Regions from separate parts of the Oceanobacillus sp. HCA-5259 genome, predicted to be linked through region 2. Evidence: predicted binding sites of a transcription regulator. Region 2 holds the regulator's gene; the other holds the start of a gene.
What was found. Region 2 encodes Rex, which represses fermentation and respiration genes when NADH is low (regulators of the CRP and FNR family bind a similar motif). Its sites were predicted from a motif close to TTGTGAAATATTTCACAA; they were not measured.
Positions count from the first base shown of each region.

Region 1: the regulator Rex is predicted to act here: its motif matches at 4,597-4,614, upstream of pflB (formate C-acetyltransferase).

Region 1 covers NZ_JBBKBV010000046.1:16,455-25,355, reverse strand. The annotation lists gene WKU33_RS17270 (SLC13 family permease) at 1-1,176, opposite strand, end outside; gene pflA (pyruvate formate-lyase-activating protein) at 1,513-2,238, opposite strand; gene pflB (formate C-acetyltransferase) at 2,281-4,524, opposite strand; gene WKU33_RS17255 (hypothetical protein) at 4,778-5,104, opposite strand; gene WKU33_RS17250 (tripartite tricarboxylate transporter permease) at 5,134-6,489, opposite strand; gene WKU33_RS17245 (hypothetical protein) at 6,489-6,908, opposite strand; gene WKU33_RS17240 (YdcF family protein) at 7,168-7,803, opposite strand; gene WKU33_RS17235 (MFS transporter) at 7,808-8,901, opposite strand, start outside.
Region 2 covers NZ_JBBKBV010000041.1:7,745-16,645, forward strand. The annotation lists gene WKU33_RS16460 (ABC-F family ATP-binding cassette domain-containing protein) at 1-1,463, opposite strand, end outside; gene WKU33_RS16465 (redox-sensing transcriptional repressor Rex) at 1,610-2,245, shown strand; gene WKU33_RS16470 (hypothetical protein) at 2,459-3,391, shown strand; gene WKU33_RS16475 (CPBP family intramembrane glutamic endopeptidase) at 3,443-4,159, opposite strand; gene groES (co-chaperone GroES) at 4,604-4,888, shown strand; gene groL (chaperonin GroEL) at 5,111-6,742, shown strand; gene WKU33_RS16490 (hypothetical protein) at 7,282-7,683, shown strand; gene WKU33_RS16495 (hypothetical protein) at 7,858-8,145, opposite strand; gene WKU33_RS16500 (hypothetical protein) at 8,240-8,455, shown strand; gene WKU33_RS16505 (S9 family peptidase) at 8,741-8,901, shown strand, end outside.

The sequences.
Region 1 (8,901 bases), on a different contig from region 2:
TGTCGACACATTTGTTACTCCAAGATGATAAATTTGCGATAAAATAACGACTAAACATAAGGCAAGCCATGGGTTACTGAAGGCTTGTTGCACAATATCAGCTGTAAACAATCCCGCTAGTAAATCGATTGCTCCTGTTTCAATCAAGACGAATCCAAGGGATAATGTTGAACCGATGAGCAGCACCATGTCGAAATTCACATCGATTATTTTGTTCCATTTGACAACTCCAATCCTAGGAAATGCTAGGAGTACAACCGCTAAGAGTGCGGGGATCGTCGGATGATAACCATGAAGGGCCTGGGTCATCCACAGTATCACTGTAAGCGTAAGAATGAGCAGACATTTAATTTCCTTACTGGAAAACTTACCTAACGCCGTCTGCTTCTCTTTCATCTCCTTCTGCAAATCACTAAATGAATAATCCTCTGGTGGATAGCAAAACCAGACGATGATCGGAATAGTAATAATCAAAAGCAACCAGATCGGTAATGCATAGATGAACCAATCTAGATAGGATAAAGACGTTCCAAGATAGGATTGCAAAATTTCAATCGTCAAGATATTTCCAATTGCAGCCGTTAAAATCGCTGTACCACTTATATTCCCCGCAAAAGCTGTCCCGATAAGCATCAGCTTACTGAAATTGCTTTCCCTACCTGCACCTACTACTCGCAATATGGAAAGAACCACCGGCGTTATGAGCTGGGCTCTTACCGCTGTTGCCGGAATAAAAAAAGCCTGCACCTGCATAAGTAAAAACATCCCAGCAAAAATCCCTTTTGGTGACTTACCCCATTTTGCAAGAATCGCATAAGTAACCCGCTCCATTAAGGAGGTGGCATTGACCGCCTTTGCGATCATCATTCCAGCAATGATTAAAAAAACAGCGGATGATGCAAATCCGCTTAAAGCTGTGTCAATCGTTGTCCCGTTTAAGAAAAGCAGTAATACAAGCGTAAGAACGGAAGTCATCCCAAGCGGAATTGGTTCCATTGCCCAAAGTAAGAGTCCATACGCCATGACAGAAATCGCAACACGAGCATTCCAATCGACATGACTGGGGATAAAATAAAGTAGTGCAAGAAACAGCAATGTCGCAAGCGTAAACGTAATCGCTCGTTTAGTAAATAAAAGTTTTTTCCCTGCTTGAACCCAAGAAGTTTTTCTTTTCATTATTCATCCTACTTTTTTGAATTTTTTCACACACCTTCATCTTAAATGCTTTTGAACCGTTCGTCAAAATGAAAAAAACATCAAAAAAAGGGCCAATCAAAGCCTAAGCTTTAATTAACCCTTTTGCACTTATGAGAAACTATAAACTAAACATGCTATGATAACTTAGATATCCAAGGCTAGCCACGTCCGGCTCCAGCGCCCAGCAACTAGCAAACTTCACACTCCTTCAATCGATAAGTCAACATCAACTCACTGCGTTCGTTGTGTTTCCTTTATCTCATTCCGGAGTGCTCCAGTTTGTACGTTGCTAAACGGGCGCTTGCGCCTTTGCTCCTAACAACCTAGTATCATTTCCGCATTTCGTACTCGCTCTTCTGTTGGTGGCTCGATTCCTTCTAATGGATAATCCATGCCAAGTGCTTCATACTTATAAACTCCAAGTTTATGATAAGGCAGTACTTCTATTTTTTCCACATTCGGCAATGTATCGATGAAATTTCTTAGTGCATGTAAATCTTCATCGAAATCGCTTCGTTCCGGCACGAGTACATGTCTCACCCAGACAGGGACATCTTTTTCCTTTAAATGATTGGCAAAGGCTAAAATATGTTCATTCGATAACCCGGTCAGTTTTTTATGCTTTTCCGCATTGATTTGTTTTAAATCGAGTAAAACAAGATCCGTCAACTCAAGTAATTCATCTAATGTTTCTAAATAATGTGGAGAAGAACTGAATAAACCACCAGACGTATCGATTGTTGTATGAATTCCATATTTCTTCAATTCCTTAAATAAATGAATCAAAAATTTGCATTGTAACAAGGGTTCGCCGCCGCTTACTGTAACTCCCCCTCCAGAAGCTTGGAAAAAAGGGAGATAATCAAGAATATCATCCACCAATTCTTGAACTGTCATCATTTTCCCATCACTCATTTTCCATGTATCGGGATTATGACAGAACTGGCAACGGAGCGGACAGCCCTGTGTAAAAATAATATAGCGCAGTCCTGGTCCATCTACCGTTCCGAACGTTTCGACTGAATGAATTCTTCCTTGCATATTACTACCTCCCTTTCATTTCGCTTGCCTTCTCATTTGCTTTTATCTGCTTTCATGGAATGTTCGGTTAATCACTTCAATTTGCTGTTCTCTTGTCAGCTTAATAAAGTTAACGGCATAACCGGATACTCGGATGGTGAGCTGCGGATATTGCTCTGGGTGTTCCATCGCATCGAGCAATGTTTCCCGGTCAAATACGTTCACATTCAAGTGGTGACCTTCCTTATTTGCGTAACCGTCCAACATTGCGACAAGGTTCATGACCCGAGTATCTTCATCCTTACCTAATGCTCTCGGTACGATAGAAAATGTATTACTAATGCCGTCCAGTGATTCTTCATAAGGTAACTTAGCAACGGAAAGTAATGACGCTAGAGCACCATTCTTATCTCTGCCGTGCATTGGGTTCGCACCTGGCGCAAAGGCTTCTCCTGCTTTTCTGCCATCTGGTGTATTACCAGTTTTCTTCCCGTACACGACATTGGATGTAATCGTCAGCACCGATTGAGTTGGCACTGCATCACGATATGTTTTATAATGCTTGATTTTTTCCATAAATGTTCTTACAAGGTAAACTGCAATATCATCCACACGGTTGTCATTATTTCCGTATTTCGGGAAATCTCCTTCGATTTCATAATCGACGACAAGCCCTGCTTCATTGCGGATTGTTTTTACTTTTGCATGTTTAATCGCACTTAAGGAGTCGGCTGCAACGGATAGACCTGCAATCCCGCAAGCCATTGTACGTAAAACTTCTTTATCATGTAATGCCATTTCAATTCGTTCATAGCTGTATTTATCATGCATGAAATGGATGATATTTAAAGTGTTCACATAAATCTTCGCCAGCCATTCCATCATATCATCATATTTTTCCATGACTTCATCATAATCCAAGTACTCTGTATTGATTGGGGCATATGGTGGAGCAACTTGTACTTCAGATACTTCATCTTTTCCGCCATTTATCGCGTAAAGGAGTGCTTTCGCTAAGTTAGCCCTGGCACCGAAGAATTGCATTTGTTTCCCAATTGCCATCGCAGACACACAGCAGGCAATTCCATAGTCATCGCCATAAATTGGACGCATAATATCGTCGTTCTCATATTGGATTGCACTTGATTTAATTGACATCTTCGCACAATATTTTTTAAAGTTCTCCGGTAATTGCTCGGACCAAAGGACGGTTAAGTTCGGCTCAGGTGCCGGTCCAAGATTATCTAACGTATGCAAGAAACGGAAAGAACTCTTTGTAACGAGTGGTCTTCCGTCATTTGCAATCCCGCCGATGGATTCCGTTACCCATGTCGGGTCACCACTGAACAGTTCATTATAATCCGGTGTTCTTGAGAATTTGACGATTCGCAGTTTCATTACGAAATGGTCGACTAACTCTTGTGCTTCCTCTTCTGTCAAAATACCATTTTCCAAGTCACGATTTATATAAATATCTAGAAATGTCGACACTCTACCTAAACTCATAGCGGCGCCGTTTTGTTCCTTAATTGCTGCAAGATAACCGAAATATAGCCATTGGAATGCCTCTTGCGCGTTGGTTGCCGGCTTAGAAATGTCGAAGCCATAACTTTCAGCAAGCTGCTTTAATTCATGTAATGCACGTATTTGCTCATTAATTTCTTCACGGTCTCTAATGACTTCTTCACTCATCATGCCATTTGCACCAACTGAACGAAGCTGTTCTTGTTTATCCTCGATTAAACGATCGACCCCATATAATGCAACCCGGCGGTAGTCACCTATAATCCGTCCACGCCCGTAAGCATCTGGGAGTCCTGTAATAATACCAGCTCTTCTTGCTGCACGGATTTCAGGAGTATATGCATCAAATACACCTTGGTTATGCGTTTTACGATACTCTGTGAAAATATGCTTTACTTCCTCATCCACCTCGAATCCATAAGCTTTGGCAGCATCAACCGCCATCCGAATTCCTCCAAAAGGCTGAAGGGATCGCTTGAACGGAGCATCAGTTTGTACACCGACAACTTTTTCTTTTGATTGATCCAAATATCCTGGACCATGTGACGTTATCGTGGATACAACTTTCGTATCCATATCGTATACTCCACCATTTTCTCGCTCTTTACTTGTTAATTCCATCACATGATCCCATAACTCAACTGTTGACTTTGTTGGTCCTGCCAAGAAACTTTCATCTTCCATATAGGGTGTAAAGTTGTTCACAATAAAGTCACGCACATCGATTTCAGTTTCCCATTTTCCACCGGTAAATTGAAGTTTTTCCTTTGTTTCAGTTGCCATTTTCATCAACCTCCTGGATTGGTGTTCATCATTACTTATTGTTTAATAAAGCTATAATGATCAGCCACTCATTTGTTCAATGACTCACATTTAATTACATGTTCATTATATCACATAGGTCGATGATTTTGCACTGTATTATACGTGAAATTGTGACAAAATGGTAAATTTAGATGTGCAGGGGCTTTTAAAAAACGAATCAATCAGCTAGTAAAACATGATCTTTGGCTTAATGAAGTTAGCTCGCGGCATGCTACCACAAAACCATCAGTTGCACATAAATTTGCACCACAACATAAAGTACAAGCGCATATTTCCAATTAAACCTGATTCCATTTTTAAAGCCGCTCAAACCATTCGCCCCACTTAACGTAATTACGGGCATAATTAATGGTGAAAGTAAAATGGAAATCGCACTTCCTGACGTGACGGCGAGTACAATGATTTCTGGAGGATAAGGTAAATCAAGGTTTCCGAAGAATCCACCGACAAGAACCATCACCGTCAATGGTCCGAGACCGAAGAATCCAAGAATGATGGGACAGGGGGTCAGAGCAAATGTCCCAGTCAGGTGGGACATTTGCTCTGACCCCCTTGTCCCGCTTTCTATTATAATCCTAGTAATGTTGAGATGATCCAGCTGGATCCGTAAAATACCATGAACTGGACTCCGACGCCTACTCCGAGAAAACGGTTCAGCATTCCGCCGACCATGGCCATGGCAAAGGTGACGAATACCGCAACTAGTCCGCCTTCGTAAAATGCAAGCAGACATACGATCCCTATAAACATTGCAATAATTGCTTCCTGATTAATTCGTTTCAACACGAGCACCGTTGCTTTTCGCGCATAATTCATTGAAAATGGATAAGCAATGATGGATGCAACAATCAATCCGATTAAACCATAAATGAAGAAATCCATCGGTACCATCAACGTATGCAGATTATGTACCGGTTCTGTCGTGTATACCGGTGGTGCGTTAAATAACGCTTGAGCCGGCCCAATCGCAACCGGGCTAAGTGGAATTCCAAACGCAATAAGCGGGATAAGCGTTTCCGCAACATAAGTCGATTCCGTTACTGCGTTCATCGTAGCAAGACTAGTTGTCGATTTTTTATATTGCCCTTTCACCCTCGAACCAACAATTTCTCCCATTAGTGATGTCATTCCAACTGGGCTAAGTGCAAACGTTAATGATGAAAGGAAAGACGTCCCCCCTACCACAGCTGTCTGTTTTTTCGTTAATACTTTAAACGGGTTTGGGAAATATCCGGACCAAGACTTCTGCTCAGGGGCAAGCTTATATTCATTCTTTTTCGTCCGTTCTATGTTGGGGCGTGCACTACGGGAAGTCGCGAGTAATATATCCGTTAACATCGGCCCAATCGCAATTCCTAGAAAGAAACTGATGGACAAGCCGCTCCCTAATATTGATGTACTGACTAAATTCAAGCCTTGAATAATTAAAGCTAGGGGAACAATGAGCAGAATACTAACCCAACGTCCTTTTGAAACATACCCGATCAATACGGCAGCTAGAGTAAATATAATACCTGCATTATCCTGGAAAAATGTCCCGAATTGACTTAAGAATACAGCGAATAATAATGCAATGGGAAGGGCAATGAATGCACCAATAATTCCACCCGAAATCATTTTTCTAAGGGCGATATGGGGTAAACCAATGCGGCGCATAAAGTTCGCGTGCTCAAGCATCGGAGCTGCCGTCGTGTCTCCCGGGACCCCCATTAATGCGGTCGGAATTGCATGCGTCAAGTGCTTTGCAAGTACTGCCGACATAAAGAATGCAAACACTGCTTCAGGTGGCGCACCAAGTAACACGACAATTAACGTTGCCGGTACCATAACCGCCGTTTCGTCTGATCCTGAAATAAGACCTATTAAAGTAAATATGACTCCCGCAACAATTGCGAGTAGTATCGCAAGTAATAATACATTCATTAATGCTCTTCCCTCTTTTCTTCCATAAACATGTCATAGATTCCTTGCTCTTTCATTTCTTGTGCTGTTACGGGATCATTCAATATCGCTTCCCGTTCCTCTTCAATATCGAATTGCAGTTTTTGATACACTGCGGTAAGCTCAGCACTCGTATTTGGAGTCTCATTCAGTATCCGCTTTGGTTTGAATAATAATGTATTGATTAGAAGTGCGATTAAACTTCCCGCAATTCCGAGCAGTAGAGAATAGGACTTCACCATTTGTTCAGGTGCAATATGGGGAAATATTTGTTTTCCAATAAAGAAACCAATTAAACTTAAGGAAATACTGAGACTAATTGTCGCAATAAGATGCTTGCCATAAACAGTATCTCCAATTACCTCAACATAGGATTCCTTGTTCTTCTGTTGTTGCGCCATTTTATTTCTCCTTTCTTCTTAGCTGTTTTCAGTATGCCCATGCTCTTGTTTTGTGATAAACTAAACAAGTCGGTGAAAATAAATTTCATCATCCATTCAACAAGATTGAATATTAAGAAACTTTGTTGAATAGAATATTTTTAGATAGCTTGCTGCACACCATTTGATTATACCTAGGTTTGTTGAAAAATGTAAAGTAATATTAATAGATCATGGGATAGACAGAAAAAAGTGGGACAGGTTGACCCCGTGTCCCACTTTATTTCATTTGGAATTGTTCTAATAGGAAGTAATGTGCTAGTTTCATATATTCCGTTGTGACGCGTTGGATATCTTCTCGGTCCTTGTACCATCCTCGTGCCTGATACGGATTGTACGGTGTTGGGGATGAGTAGATTGTAATGCCTTTATCATTCAAAGCTTTATTGAAAATTAACTTCGCGCGGTAGGAATGGAATTTGGATGTCGTCAAAATCAAATGATCGATTTCCGTGTGATTCTGTACATATTTTCTCACTGCCAGCGCTTCATCTTTCGTACTTTCTGCATCGCCAGGGATGATCGTTATCTTTTCTTCCGGAACACCAGAATCTGTTAAAATTCTTTTACTTAATTCAGCATCCCCTGGAATGGTAATATTTTTTTCTTCTAATAATTCACGTCCCTCAAGATGAGACTGCACCATCCATATTTGATCCGCTTTTTCGTTTTCATAAAGTTCAAGTGCACCAAGGGCCCGGTCGCCGACACTTCCCATCAACAGTACTAACACTGTTTGCTCAACATCTTCCAAATCATCTTCCGTTACAAGCAACTCCCCGCCATAGCGGAAAAACAAAAGAACAATCGTGACGAGTAATATGAATAATAGAATCAGCAAATATCGCTTTTTCAATCTGTTACTCGGAAACATATCCTGCGTGCCCCAATTCCCGGTTGATTTCTCTTAATTTCTCATCGGACGGAAGCATTACTGTCAATAAACCAAGTAATGGCAAAAATGACACAATAATCATTGTAGGATTTAAGCCAATCCAGTCAATTAAACTTCCGAAAAATACAGAACCGACTGCTCCCATTCCAAATGCAAGACCGACAATTAAACCTGACATCGTGCCAACTTTCCCTGGTACCATTTCCTGACCATATACTACGGCAACTGAGAAACTTGACAGGATAAGCGTTCCAATTATTCCGATCAAAATAAGTGCTACGAGCGGGCCGACATATGGGAGTATGATGGTTAACGGCACGGGAGCAAGTAAGGAACCCATAATAACCGCTTTTTTCCCAAAACGGTCAGCGAGAGGACCACCGATAAATGTACCAATCGCTCCAGTTAGAAGAAACACAAAAATAAAGGTTTGTGATTCGGCGATAGAGACACCGTAATTTTGAATCGCGTAAAAGGCATAATAATTTGAAATCGCACTATGATACAAAGAGCGAACGAACACAACAAATACGAGTAAAATCACGGCATTGCGAATAACTTTCGGCAGTTTTTGCTTTTGTTTTGTCTCTGTAGATTTCTTTTCCTTTTTCGTTGCTTTCTTCACGACTTCTATTTGGCCGGCGTACCACCTAGATATGTAGACAAGGAACATGGAAGCGATAAACGCAACAAGTACAAACCAAATCGCACCGAATTGCCCCATCGGTACAAGAACAAGTGCAGTAATAATAGGTGCAAGCGCTTGTCCACTGTTTCCCCCCACTTGATAAATTGATTGTGCAAGTCCCCGCTTATTCCCTGCTGCAAGATAGGCAACGCGCGAACCTTCTGGGTGAAAGACTGCTGAACCTAATCCGATTAAGACAACACTGATTAAAATTGTAGGAAGGTTCGGTGCAAATGCAAGACCAAGCATCCCGAACATACTTGACAGCAAACCTAATGGCAGGGCATAAGGCATTGGGCGCCGGTCTGTGTACATCCCGACAACCGGCTGCATGACAGATGCGACCATGTTTAACGTAAAGGTAATAAACC
Region 2 (8,901 bases):
TCCAGCACTTCCTTACTGTCGATGTCCAGATGGTTTGTCGGCTCATCAAGTATAAGCAGGTTAGCCTTTTGCATCATTAGTTTTGCCAGGGCGAGCCTCGCTTTCTCTCCACCACTTAACTGATCGACCGTTTTTAAAACGTCATCTCCACTAAATAAGAAATTGCCTAGTACCGTGCGGATATCTTTTTCCATTACAAGCGGGTATTCATCCCATAATTCCTGCAGGACTGTTTTATTGGAGGAAAGATTCGCCTGTTCCTGATCATAGTAGCCGATTTTCACATTTGTCCCCAGTTCAAAGGACCCGTTCGTTGCCTGGAGCTTGCCGATAAGAATCTTAAGTAAACTCGTTTTACCAACCCCGTTCGGTCCAATAAGGACAACCCGTTCGCCGCGGGTGAGGCGGAGGTTTGCTTGCTTGAAGGTATATTCATCTTCATCCGGATAGCGGAGGGAAAGGTCTTCTATTTTCAAGACATCATTTCCACTTCTTCTTTCTATATCGAAAGAGAAGGACATAGAAGCCTCGTCTCCAAGCGGTCTGTTCACCCGTTCCATTCGTTCAAGCTGTTTCCGTCTGCTTTGCGCCCGTTTCGTAGTAGAGGCACGGGCGATATTACGTTGGACGAAATCTTCCATCCGTTTAATTTCTGTTTGCTGCTTTTCAAATTCTTTCCGTTCCCGTTCGTAGTCGGCTGCTTTTTGTTCGAGAAATTTACTATATGTCCCGTGATATTTCTTCGTCTCATGTCTTGAAATTTCATAGACGAGGGATACGGTTTTATCAAGGAAGTAGCGATCATGGGAAACAATGACAACTGCTCCTGGATACCCGCTTAAATAGGATTCGAGCCAGCCTAATGTTTCAATATCTAAATGGTTGGTCGGTTCATCAAGAAGCAGGAGTTGTGGCTTTTGCAGGAGCAGCTTGCCGAGAGCGAGCCTTGTTTTTTGGCCGCCACTAAGTTCACTAATCATTGTATGGTAATCATAGTCCTGGAAATTGAGTCCATTCAATACTGCCTTAATCTCAGCTTCATACGTATAGCCGCCACCGGTCTCGTAAGCGTGCTGCAGGCGATCATACTCTGATAGTAAACTTTGATATTCATCATTTGAAAGCTTCTCAGTATCTTGCAATTTCTCTTCTATCTTCCGTAAATTCTCTTCTTGTTGTTTTAAATGGTCGAATACGGTGACAAGCTCATTCCAGATTGTCTTGCCGGATTTTAATTCCATATGTTGTGAAAGGTAGCCGATAGTAAGTTCTTTCGGCTTAATAAGTTCCCCGGTATCATAAGAAAGTTCGCCGGCCATTATTTTTAATAAAGTAGATTTCCCAGCCCCGTTTCTCCCAACAATTGCTATTCGATCAAGATCTTTAATTTCAAGTTTTACATTTGATAAAATGGTTTCCGAACCAAAGGATTTCGAAAGTCCATTCATTTGCATTAAAATCATACATTCACCCCATTATATGTATTGTAACGCAAAAAGCAGAAGAAGGAAATTATATGTGAAAATAATCACGACATTTCGCTCGTTTTCTGGTAGAATAGACATAAGTATAACTATTATTATCGTTATTAATGAAATGAGGAACAGATATGAGACAAAACAAAATACCACAAGCAACAGCAAAGCGGCTTCCGTTATATTATCGCTATTTAAATAATCTGAATCGACAAGGGAAAAAACGGGTTTCTTCAAAGGAACTATCAGAAGCAATCAAAGTTGACTCCGCTACAATCCGTCGTGACTTTTCATACTTCGGCGCTTTAGGAAAGAAAGGTTACGGCTATAATGTCGAATACTTGCTCGGATTTTTCCGCAGTACACTCGACCAACATGAAACGACAGAGGTTGCTTTAATCGGTGTCGGTAATCTAGGTACCGCCTTTTTAAATTATAACTTTACGAAAAATAATAATATCCAAATCAAAATGGCCTTCGATAGTGATGAAGAGAAAATCGGTCAAATTGTCGGGGGTGTTCCAGTTTACGGGATAGATGAAATGATGGAGAGAATTGAGGGAATCTCTGTCGCGATCCTCACTGTACCTGTATCGGAAGCTGATGTTATTACAGAAAAATTAGTTAAAGCAGGGATTGAAGGAATCTTGAACTTCACACCTGTTCGTATTACAGTACCGGAAGATGTGCGCGTTCATCATATCGATTTAGCGGTTGAACTACAGGCACTTGTTTACTTTTTGAAGCATTATCCATTGCAATCAAAATAGAGCACACATAAAGTGAAACTTTATTCAGTGGGGAATTCCTTACCTCCCACTGAATGTTAGTTGAACAGAATCAGGTATTTACGGACTGTTTATCCCCTTTACATATTGGGCTTCCCTCATGTTTAGAGGTAGGGGTATTACAGACCGTTAATACGTGATAAAGAAACAAGAAAGATAGTGAAACGGGAGAAAATAGTAGGGGCGTGGGAAAACGTGTTGAATCGTAAAATATGGACAGGAGTATTGCTTTTACTCTCCTGTCTGTTTTTAGCAGCTTGCTCGAATAATACAGAGGAGAAAGAAACGGAATCAGAGCAAGAGGTTGAAGCAGGGGAGGATGTATTTTTTGCTGTCCTTGAGGATAATGTTGAAGCGTTGATGGCAAAGGACTTGGACGGTTATATGGAGACAATTCACGGGGAATCTCCTGCTTATGAATCAACAAAGGAGACGATCACTGAGTTCTTTGAGTATTCATTGGATATCGAGTTGGCAGATCTTGAGATGAAAGAACAATCTGAGGATGAAGCTGTCGTCCACTATACACAACGTACGATTGAAAAAGATTCAGGCGACTTCGAGAACAACGAAACAAGAGGAGAACATATTCTTCGTCCAGACGACGGTAAATGGAAAATTTATGAGTCGGAAATCTTCGAAGTCAATCCACTGCCTGAGGAAAGAGAAGAGGTTGAGATGACTGGAGATTATGTGGAAGTAATTTCTAGTCTTCCTACTCCTTTTGATGAGGAAGAATGGATGCTTGCCGGTTATGATGAAGCGGAAGGGGAAGCAACCGCTGAATACATTCCGGTTGCGGAAACCTTAGGGAATTACAGTGCAATCATCACCTATGATTATTATGAAGATGGTAATGAACGAAGCGGGCTTGCGAATTTCATTGATGTGCTGGAGCTAAGCTTACAAGATATGACAACAGGAGAATTTGATTTTGAACGTCTCTATGCAACGGAAAGTGAAGTCATGTACCAATTCCGTGTAGATGGGGATGCAAAAGAACCAAATCAAGAAGAAATCGGCCGCATTTTCGTTAAAGATGAGGACTTATATCTTGTACGCTATACGGTAATGGAAGAAACGATTGAAGATACGGATGAAATCATTACGATGTTAAATGAAATATAATAAAAAAGCGGGAGATGACGTTTGAATAGTCCGTCAGGATCCCGCTTTTTTTCATACCCAGCTCAACAAAATTGTCTGCAACTGTTCAAGCTGATCAATCATTTTTTGGATTTCTTCTGGTGTTAAGTTATACTGCTTATAAACAACGTAAGAGTTCATCCCTGCATGGACGATAATCGGAACGATAATCCGTTTTGTTTTTACATAAAGGAAAGCAAATACGAGTCCCATTGCTGTATACATAAGAAGATGGGAAAAGTCTACATGAAAAGCAGCAAAGACGAGTGCTGATAGTATAGCGGCGAAAAAGAAGTTCATGCGCTTATAGAGACTACCGAAAATAATCTTTCTAAAAATGATCTCTTCAAGGATTGGCGCAATAATTGCTGGAATCAAAATGAAGAGCATATTTGCCCGGGCATATTCCATAATCCCCATTGTGTTCTCCGATCCTGCTGGGATGCCGAAAATAAAGATTTCAATCATTGCTGCAATTGTTTGAGCAAAGAAGGCTAGAAACACCCCAAATATGGACCAAAGGATAACGGAAGAAACGGGGGAAGCATCCCGGTGTGCTGGCATTTTCATGTCTGGCCTCATTAGCCATAACGTAACGAGCAGTCCAGCAGTAAAACTAAAAATCGACCAATAAATCATATTTTGTGAATAACTTTCGGGGAAATATAATTCCATATACAACGCTACCGGAAGGGCGGAAAACTGCATAACCAAATACGTCACAATCACATACCAATATCTTTTCGGCAAACCCAACGACTCCTTCTATATAAAGTGAAACTTCATTCAGTGGGCGTTCTTTACCCCCTGAATGTTGGTTGAACAGAATCAGGGATTTACGGACTGTTTATCCCCCACCTTCACATATCGGGTTTCCCTCATGTTTAGAAGTGGGGCTATTACAGACCGTTAATCCGTGATAAATTCACATAAATGTATTTTAACATAAATCGGGACATGGGGTCAGAGCATTTGTCCCATTACATTCTTATCTTTACCCAATTATATGTTCAAATCCTTATTAATATCTATTTCCAGCTCCTTTTCCAGTTAAAAATAGAAAATCACAAAAATTAAACATACATCGCTTGCATTTTTTTGACTTATTACTTATTATAATAATTGGAGTTAGCACTCGAGCGAAGTGAGTGCTAACAAAAATATAAAAACTTTAGAATCAAGGAGGAGTTCTAGATGATTAAACCATTAGGAGATCGTGTTGTTATCGAACTTGTAGAGCAAGAAGAAACAACAGCAAGCGGAATTGTACTTCCAGACTCTGCACAGGAAAAACCACAAGAAGGTAATGTAGTAGCAGTAGGTTCTGGCCGTGTAACAGACAGTGGTGAAAAGATTGCACTGGAAGTGTCTGAAGGAGACCGCATTATTTTCTCTAAGTTTGCTGGAACAGAAGTGAAATACGGCGGGAAAGAATATTTGATTCTACGAGAAAGTGATATTCTAGCTGTTATTTCATAACTCAATTAACTTATACTTAAGAAACTTAAAACATATATCAATAGAGTGTTCAAAAAGGAGGATAAAAGGACCGAGGTCGGCTAAGTATGCGATTCGTTTTGCAACACCGACACTAGCACGGGACGTGGACGGTTTTAGTAGAACCTCTTTTTCTCAAAGTGTCATTTTTACCGGACTTTTTGAACAACCTTTAATAATAGAATTTAGGGAGGAAATGTAACCATGGCAAAAGATATTAAATTTAGTGAAGACGCACGTCGTGCAATAGCTCGTGGGGTAGATACATTAGCAGATGCAGTGAAAGTTACCCTTGGACCAAAAGGACGTAACGTTGTATTAGATAAGAAATTCGGTGCACCTCTAATCACGAACGACGGTGTAACAATCGCAAAAGAAATCGAACTGGAAGATGCATTCGAAAACATGGGTGCACAGCTCGTATCTGAAGTAGCATCTAAAACGAACGATGTAGCAGGGGACGGTACAACAACAGCTACAGTTCTTGCACAAGCAATGATCCGCGAAGGACTGAAAAACGTAACTTCTGGTGCAAACCCAGTAGGTATCCGCCGCGGTATTGAAAAAGCTGTTCAAGCAGCAGTAGAAGAATTAAAAAATGTTTCCAAGTCTGTAGAGAACAAAGAGTCTATCGCACAAGTTGCAGCAATTTCTGCTAACGATGAAGAAGTAGGAGAGCTAATTGCTGAATCGATGGAGCGCGTTGGGAAAGACGGCGTGATCACGATTGAAGAGTCAAGAGGTTTCAATACAGAGCTTGACGTTGTAGAAGGTATGCAATTTGACCGCGGATATGCTTCCCCGTACATGGTAACAGACCAAGATAAAATGGAAGCAGTTCTAGAAGATCCATATATCCTAATTACAGATAAGAAAATCAGTAACATCCAAGAAGTACTACCAGTTCTTGAAGAAGTTGTTCAACAAGGCAAGCCATTACTTCTTATCGCAGAAGATGTAGAAGGTGAAGCACTAGCAACATTAGTTGTGAACAAACTTCGCGGAACATTTAACGCAGTTGCGGTTAAAGCACCAGGATTCGGTGACCGTCGTAAAGCAATGCTTGAAGACATCGCTATACTAACTGGTGGTGAAGTAATTACAGAAGATTTAGGACTTGACTTGAAGAGCACTACAATCGAACAACTTGGACGCGCTGCTAAGGTTGTTGTTACAAAAGAAAACACAACAATCGTTGAAGGTTCTGGCAGCCCAGACCAAATCGCAGGCCGCGTAGCACAAATCCGTGCACAAGTAGAAGAAACTACTTCTGAATTCGATAAAGAAAAACTACAAGAGCGTCTTGCGAAATTAGCAGGCGGTGTTGCAGTAATTAAAGTAGGAGCTGCAACTGAAACAGAATTGAAAGAACGTAAACTTCGTATCGAAGACGCACTGAACTCTACACGTGCAGCAGTAGAAGAAGGAATTGTTGCTGGTGGAGGTACTGCACTTCTTGAAGTTTACAAGAAAGTTAACGAACTAGAGCTTGAAGGTGACGAAGCAACTGGTGTTAATATCGTACTTCGCGCAATCGAAGAACCAGTTCGTCAAATCGCAGACAACGCAGGTCTTGAAGGCTCCATCGTCGTTGAGCGCTTGAAAGGCGAAGAAAACGGCATCGGCTTCAACGCAGCTACAAACGACTGGGTAAACATGATTGAAGCTGGTATCGTAGACCCTGCAAAAGTTACACGTTCTGCACTACAAAACGCAGCATCTGTAGCAGCTATGTTCTTGACTACTGAAGCTGTAGTTGCTGACCAGCCAGAAGAAAACGCTGGCGGCGGAATGCCTGATATGGGCGGTATGGGTGGAATGGGCGGCATGATGTGATAGCCGTCTAACATCTTGATATATAAGGGTTTTTGAGTTAAATGAGAATGATTGGCTAACATTCGATACATTAAAGTAGTAGGCTTCTCATAAGTTGATCAAACTTTTGAGAAGCCTCTTTTTTCTATTGCTTTGTAACGCGAGATAAATATTTCTTGTTGTTACTTTCTGGAGTATGACCAAATCTATCCATAGTTTCTTCCAAGTCAATTGTGGCCATGTCAAGAAAAGAGGCATACGTATGTCTTAGTGAATGAGGAATTTTATACTCTTGTCAATCTATGCATAAAGTCATTCTATTTTAATTAATCTTCTTTTCTCTCTACGTAATGAGCTTCAATATGCACTACTTGAGAATGCTGCACCATTACAAAGATTTAGAACACTAACCCATATATATCCTGCTAATGGATAATTGAATAATAATAGATGATTGCAAAAGCGAGTAAGGGAAAAATTTGAGATTATTATTTAAAGAATGTAAGATAAAATGTCATTAAATATTAATATAAGAGAGTGTGATTAAAGTGTTAGAATTAATGACGAATCCTATGATACAAAATTTACTAACTAACTTTATTTATTCTGGTATTCAAAAAGGTGGAAAAAAGCTTATCTCAGACAATCTGAGCCAACAATTTGAAACTGCAATTCTTGATGCTTTCGATAAACTTTCTGAAAAATACCCAATTATAAGTTTTCAAAAAGAAAAAACGTACAGACAAAGTGAGAATTTAAAATATACATTAAAATATCTTCATGAAGAAGGAATATTAGAACAACATATTTATCTTGATTTTAGCAAGGAATTTAGGAAAAGCTATTTAGATATTTCAGATGAACAAGGGGATATCTACTTTGATTTGTATGATATTAATCAAGAAACCTATGAGGAAAAGTTTTCCGAAGTGGAGGAGCTGTTTAGAAAAGCGCAAGAATAAATGGTGCGCACCGCCACGAACTTCCGACGCGCAAGAAATGAATGAGAGGAAGGCCGACTAAAAACAGCCTTAGCCAACTTAGATATGCGAAGTGTCATTTTCACTGGACTTTTTAATAATCTCTAAAAAAATAACAGCAAATCCCGGGGTGGGGTTTGCAGTTTTGGATTAGATTTATTTTTTCCTTGGTACTAAATCCGCTACATAGTCAAAGTAAAAGTTCCGTTTCCCTCTTTTAATAAGGATGATCATCGTATGGATAAATAATACGGCCCAGATCATGATGAGAAATGCAAATATAATCACAGTGGTCCATACGTGATAAGGATAAAGGTTTGAATTTATATCCAACTCGATACTAGTAAATATATTTAGGATCCATGATGTTGCTAAAGGTAAATATAGCGCAAAGGATCTTTTCAGCAAGGACTGCCACGCAGGTGCTCTTCCATCGATATTCATTAGTTTAAAACGCAGTATATTTGTTCTGTTTCCATCTCGAAAGAACCTGATTGCCAAGGGTGAAAAAATAAAAGAAAGTTCTTTGGTACCTCCATTGTCGCAATTATTGGCTGTGATTATAGACTATCTGTTAATTAAGATTAGCTGGTCTCTTGCAGCTGGACTCTTTTTAACAAACGGATTTGCAGAATTTGTTTATAAATCGATTTGCTTTTTTATTCTTTTCCTTGTTGTTCCACTTCTTTGGGATGGAAAAACAATTGGAATATTACAGCAAAAACCTCATTTGAGCAATGACTTTTTTCAGTAAACCTTCAATTATTTGAAGGTTCGATACCTCATGCCACACTTAATAAAACAGATAGGTTCGGTATTTTAAAAAAAGGGTTTTTGCTGAACTGATCCATTCAATTCAATTCCTCGACCAATTATTTCGCCATGTCATTTGAACTCGCAGTTGTAACTAAAGAGGGACAATGCATACTGCCCACTCTTCTTAAATATAATGTTCTGAACGTCACTATTGTATCAAGAGCATTTTAAGAAAACTCCATATTGTTTTCATTCATAAACTAGAGAATGGGTGGGGAAAGAAATGACTAAAAAGATTCCAGACCTTTATGTCCACCAGCGTACGATTAGTGATTATGATTATGAACCAAATCATAATCAAATAAGTGTGATTGTCGAATATAACGGATCGGTACGAGTAGAAAAGTGGAATCTAGATCAGAGAGAACCTGAGCAGCCATCTTT